Regions from separate parts of the Allocoprococcus similis genome, predicted to be linked through region 1. Evidence: riboswitches for the same ligand, from Rfam matches in the RefSeq annotation. Region 1 holds a riboswitch; the other holds the start of a gene.

Region 1 (3,204 bases):
TCATAGCACTTGTAGGTATTGGCTTGCTGTTCACATTTAAGCTTGGATTTATCCAGATCCGTGGCTTTAAAGATGGATGGAACAGAACCTTTGGCGGACTTTTTGGCAAGAAAGGGGATGCCGGAAAAGACGGAATGTCTTCTTTCCAGGCACTTGCAACAGCGATCGCTGCTCAGGTTGGTACCGGAAATATCGCCGGAGCTGCAACCGCAATTGCAGTCGGTGGTCCGGGAGCAATCTTCTGGATGTGGATCAGTGCATTTCTCGGAATGTCAACGATCTTCGCAGAAGCGGTTATGGCTCAGAAGTTCAAGCAAGTCAGTGATGACGGAACCGTAACCGGTGGTCCGGTATATTACATACGAGGAGCATTTAAAGGAGCGTTCGGAAAAGTTCTGGCAGCTATTTTTGCAGTCCTGATCATCTTTGCACTTGGATTCATGGGCAATGCGGTTCAGTCTAACTCAATTGCAGCATCATGGAACACTGCATTCGGAATTCCGAAGATTGCAATGGGTATTTTTGTAGCAGTTGTTTCTCTGTTTGTATTCACAGGTGGTATGAAGCGAATCGCAAAAGTTACTGAACTGATCGTGCCGATCATGGCAGCGTTTTACATAGTAGGTTCTTTGATCGTAATTTTTGCAAACGTTACAGCAATCCCGTCAGCATTCCATGACATTATTGTCGGTGCGTTTAAACCAGCAGCAGTAGCAGGTGGTGCAATGGGCGCAACCTTGAAGCTTGCAGTACAGAAAGGTGTGGCAAGAGGTCTCTTCTCAAATGAAGCTGGTATGGGTTCTACACCGCATGCACATGCAGTAGCAAAAGTTAATCATCCGGTAGAACAGGGCTTTGTAGCAATGATTGGTGTATTTATCGATACATTTGTAATCCTGAACCTGACAGCTCTTGTAATCATCACAACCGGTTCAAGAACATCTGGTCTTACAGGCGCACAGCTGAGCCAGTATGCATTCTCTACATTATATGGTAAGTTCGGTGAGATCTTTATCGCGATCTGTATGTTATTCTTCGCATTCTCAACGATCATCGGATGGTATTTCTTCGGTGAAGCAAACATCCGTTACCTGTTTGGAGCAAAAGCTGTTAAAATTTACTCAATCATTGTATGTATCTGCGTAGCGCTCGGATCACTTCAGGAAGTAGATCTTGTATGGAATATGGCAGACTGCTTCAACAGTATGATGGTTATCCCGAATGCGATTGCACTGGTAGCACTCAGCGGTCTTGTTAAGAAGACGCACGATGATTACTATAATAATTTCCTGCCAAATCAGAAAAAGGGAAAATAGATAATTTGTATAATAGCTGAGAAATAGTTATAGAAAAAAACAATAAGAAATATACAAAAAAATCTATAAAAAGACTAGCATTTTGTATAAATGTGTGTTATAGTAATCATGTCAGCAAGAGAGCTGATGCAAAATGAATAAAAGATGCAGTCAATTAGATAGTAGGTTGATATTTCCTGCGAGAGAATCATTTATAAAGATATTTGATAAATGGTCGCCGAAGATGCAAACCGTAGAGCAGTAAAGCTCGTTGAATGGTGAAACTTTCAGGCAAAAGGATCGGGAAAGGTACTACACTCTGAATCCGGAATTACCGAATTTACAAGGAAACAGAAAGGGCGTTTAAAACAGAGAGGTTGTTTTGACGTCCTTTTTTGATACCAGATATATGTTAAAAAATTATCTGGAGTATTTCAGACACAGGGAGTCAAAAAAGACCGCATAAACGGACAGGGGACGAAAGGAAGAAGCGGCTATGAATACTGGATTTATGATTATCACAAATAATCCACTGGTAAAAGAAAAACTCGGGGAAGATTATCATGTGGAATATGAAGAACTTTCTTATGAGGACACACTTAAAAAAGTTCAGAAGATGATCTTCCAGGGATACAAACTTCTGACACATCCACTGTCCGGAAGCGTAAAACCGAATGAGACTCCATATAAGTCGGTTATGCTCTCGGAATCGCCGGAAGGTCTGGATGCGCAGGCAATGCAGATCATCGCAAGTGCCATTCAGGCGTGTGGCAAATTTCAGTTTAAGTCTGATCTTTATAAACCTCAGGTTTATGCAGACTTCCAGCTTGTAGATTATACACTGATCTCAAGCGCACTGCCGTCAGCAGAAAGCTGGCGATAGAAAAAAGGCTGTAGAAGTACATGCGGTTTGGTGTACTTTTGAGCATATAACAAACACATTCAAAAAAGGAGGGAATTTACAGTGAAATTAGAAGTAGGTCACATTTTTATTAACGACATTCAGTTCGCATCTGAATCAAAGATCGAAAATGGTGTTCTTTATGTTGACGAAGAAGCTGTAAAGGCAATCGTTCTTGAGGACGAAAAAATCAAAGGTGTTAAATTTGATATCGCAAAACCAGGTGAAAGCGTTCGTATCACTCCGGTTAAAGATGTTATTGAACCACGTGTTAAAGTTGAAGGAAGAGGGGGAGTCTTCCCAGGCGTTATCGCAAAAGTTGACACTGTAGGAAGTGGTAAGACATATGCATTAAAAGGAATGGCTGTTGTAACAGCTGGTAAGATCGTTGGATTCCAGGAAGGTATCATCGATATGTCTGGCCCGGGTGCAGAATACACACCATTCTCTAAACTGAACAACTTAGTAGTTGTTTGTGAACCAGTTGACGGAATCAAACAGCATGAATATGAAAAAGCTGTTCGTCTTGCTGGATTCAGAGTAGCAGTTTATCTTGGGGAACTTGCTCGTGAACTCACACCAGACGAGACAAAGACATATGAAACATACGGAATCATGGAAGGAAAAGAAAAATTCCCGAATCTTCCGAGAGTTGCTTATGTACAGATGCTTCAGAGTCAGGGACTTCTTCATGACACATATGTATACGGTGTTGATGCAAAGAGAACACTTTCTACAATCATGAACCCAACAGAAGTTATGGACGGAGCTATCGTATCTGGTAACTGCGTATCCGCTTGTGATAAGAACCCGACATACGTTCATGAAAACAACCCGGTTGTACATGACCTGTTCGAAGAACACGGAAAAACAATCAACTTCGTTTGCCAGATTCTTACAAACGAAAACGTATACCTTGCTGATAAGATGCGTTCATCTGACTGGACAGCTAAGATGTGCCGTCTGTTAGACCTTGATGCAGTTATCGTATCTCAGGAAGGATTCGGT
Region 2 (3,204 bases), on a different contig from region 1:
TCTTTTCCTGCTTCAAGAAGTGTCTCCCACATCTTTTCTGCAAGATCACTTGCCAGGTAGATTTCTACTCCATCTTCACCGGTATATCCTGTCTTGGATACGATGCAAGGCATTCCGGCAACTTCTGCGTCAAATACTGCATGATAATATTTCTTCGGAATATTTTCCTCTGTTGTAAGTTTTCTTAAGATTTCCATCGCTTTCGGTCCCTGAAGGGCGATCTGTCCATACTGATCGGATACATCTGTAAATGTAACCTCTCCTGACTGATGTGCAAGCATCCACTGATAATCTTTATCTTTGTTTGCTGCATTTACTACGATAAAATAGTGGTCATCTGATTTTTTATATACGATCAGGTCATCAACGGTTCCGCCGTTCTCATTACACATCGGGCTGTATCTTGCCTGTCCGTCTACCATATTTGTAAAATCGTTTGTAAGGATGTGCTGCAGATTGGCAAGAGCATCTTTTCCTTCACAAAGGATTTCACCCATATGAGATACATCAAAAAGTCCAGCCTGGGTACGAACTGCCATATGCTCTTTGATCACGCCTGTCTCATACTGAACCGGAAGAAGGTATCCGGCAAACGGTACGATCTTTCCACCTGCTTTTACATGAGCCTCATAGAGTGGTGTCTTTAATTCCATCTTTCTTTCCTCCTATTGATAAAGTGGATATTTATCGCAGATCTTTGTAACTTCAGCACGGATTTCATCTGCTTTGGTATCAAAGTCTGTAATGGTCATCTTGATTAATTTTGCGATGGTCTTCATATCTTCTTCTTTCAGACCTCTTGTTGTAACAGCCGGTGTTCCTATACGAACTCCACTGGTTACAAACGGGCTTGCAGGATCATTCGGAACTGCATTCTTATTAACTGTGATGTAAACTTCATCTAGTCTGTTCTGAAGTTCTTTTCCTGTGATGTTCATGTTCTGAAGATCTACAAGGATCAGATGGTTGTCTGTTCCACCGCTGACAAGGTTGAATCCTTCTTCAACCATGGCTTCTGCAAGTGCTTTTGCATTCTTGACAACCTGTTCCTGATAGGTTTTGAATTCCGGTTTTAAGGCTTCTCCGAAGCATACAGCTTTTGCTGCGATAATGTGCATCAGAGGTCCGCCCTGTGTTCCCGGGAAGATTGCTTTGTTGATCGCTTTTGCATATTCTTCTTTGCACATGATCATTCCACCACGAGGTCCTCTGAGTGTCTTATGTGTTGTTGTTGTAACTACATCAGCATAAGGAACCGGGCTCTGGTGAAGTCCTGCTGCAACAAGACCTGCAATGTGTGCCATATCTACGAAAAGATAAGCTCCAACTTCTTTTGCGATATCTGCAAAAATATCAAAACGGATCTCTCTTGGATAAGCCGAAGCTCCTGCTACGATCATCTTCGGTTTACATTCATGAGCAAGCTTTCTGATTGCATCGTAATCCAGAACACCGTCATCATTGACATTGTAAGGTACGAAATTGTAAAGGATACCGGAAAGATTTACCGGTGAACCATGTGTAAGATGTCCGCCGTGTGCCAGGTTCAATCCCATAACTGTATCGCCTGGTTTGATCAGCGCCTGATATACAGCTGTATTCGCATTTGCTCCTGAATGTGGCTGTACACATACATGATCACATCCAAATAATTTCTTTGCACGTTCGATTGCAAGATTTTCAAGAATATCTACATCCTCGCATCCACCATAATAACGTTTTCCCGGATAACCTTCTGCATACTTGTTTGTCGGTACAGTTCCCATCGCAAGCATAACTGCCGGGCTTACGATATTCTCTGATGCGATCAGTTCAAGGTTTCTGCGCTGACGGCCAAGTTCTAACTGCAGCGCTTTTCCTACTTCTTCATCACATTCAGTAATGTAATTTGTTACATCTTCAATTCTGTTCATTCTCTTTTACCTCCTTAGAACCAACTACCTTGTCTTTTTTGCTCCCTTTTCGGTGTGTTAAATTCAGAATTTTATCATTTGTATCTATATTTTTCTGAATATTCCGCTTTTTAGGGTACAAAAAAAACAGGCAAAAAAGTTTTCGTCATTGAATCCTTTTTTGTCTGCCTCTGTCCGTTCACCTGAAAGATCACCTGGACTTTTGCGCTATATAGTCCAGACTACTTCTTCGGTACAATACATATATATTGTTCTCCAGAGTGTTGTCCGAATATGTTCCTTTTGCCTGAGAGTTTCTGCCTGCCCCTTCGGCTCATGCTGTACATTAAATAACGGTGCGCGCCGTCTGTACAACAAGTATCTCACATATTCATCATCCAACCTTAACTTAAACACATTATATAATTGTCGTCACAATTAGTCAAGCGTTAAATAATTTTCTTTATTGTTTATTATTTGTCAGAATATTTAATAGCTTCGCTCTATAATCATCGTTTTTATTGACTATTTTTTAACTGTATCATCCATTCTCTTTGTCTATTTTCACAAATTAAATTTTTTTCTCAAAATCCACGCATTCTAGCCAACCTATCACGATTACACTCCCTAGTATCTACCATTTTTATTCCAAATTTTTCAAGCCTCTACATAAATATCACTTATTCAGAAAATCTATCTTTCATTGCTTCACCACATCAACCTGTCATACCGCTTTTTCCCATCCATCAAAAAATTTGACTACTTCCATTTGTCTCACAACTTCCCCAACAAACTTTTTCGCACAAAAAGATCCGGACTTCCCAAACCAGGGAAATCCGGATCTTTTCAAATCTCTACCACTCAAATTTCTTCTCAAAGTATGCTTTGAGATCTTCAATTTTAATTCTTTCCTGCTGCATCGTATCACGGTCACGAACAGTAACTGCTCCGTCTTCTTCAGAATCGAAGTCATAAGTTACGCAGAACGGTGTTCCGATCTCATCCTGACGGCGATATCTCTTACCGATATTTCCTCTGTCATCGAATTCGCAGTTGTAGTATTTGCTAAGCATTGCATAAACCTTCTCAGCACCTTCGTTCAGCTTCTTGGAAAGCGGAAGCACACCGATCTTAATCGGTGCAAGTTCCGGATGGAAGTGCATAACGGTACGTGTAGAACCGTCTTCCAGTTCTTCCTCATCATATGCTGCGCAAAGGAACGCAAGTACCACACGGTCAGCACCAAGTGATGGCTCGATAACGTATGGAATGTATTTTTCATTGGTCTCATCATCAAAGTAAGTCAGATCCT

What was found. A riboswitch is a leader RNA that binds a small molecule or an ion and turns the genes downstream of it on or off. The one in region 1 is predicted to bind glycine.
Region 2: it holds a riboswitch for glycine, as region 1 does, so the genes downstream of both, ACYQ5K_RS15445 (serine hydroxymethyltransferase) here and ACYQ5K_RS13225 (GrdX family protein) in region 1, are expected to answer to the same signal.

Annotation. Positions count from the first base shown of each region.
Region 1 is NZ_BAAHSG010000037.1:29,556-32,759, forward strand. Features, by position in the region: gene ACYQ5K_RS13220 (alanine/glycine:cation symporter family protein) at 1-1,316, shown strand, start outside; glycine riboswitch at 1,484-1,608, shown strand; gene ACYQ5K_RS13225 (GrdX family protein) at 1,792-2,178, shown strand; gene ACYQ5K_RS13230 (glycine/sarcosine/betaine reductase component B subunit) at 2,260-3,204, shown strand, end outside.
Region 2 is NZ_BAAHSG010000045.1:21,175-24,378, reverse strand. Features, by position in the region: gene gcvT (glycine cleavage system aminomethyltransferase GcvT) at 1-653, opposite strand, end outside; gene ACYQ5K_RS15445 (serine hydroxymethyltransferase) at 666-1,913, opposite strand; glycine riboswitch at 2,178-2,290, opposite strand; gene ACYQ5K_RS15440 (glycine--tRNA ligase) at 2,747-3,204, opposite strand, start outside.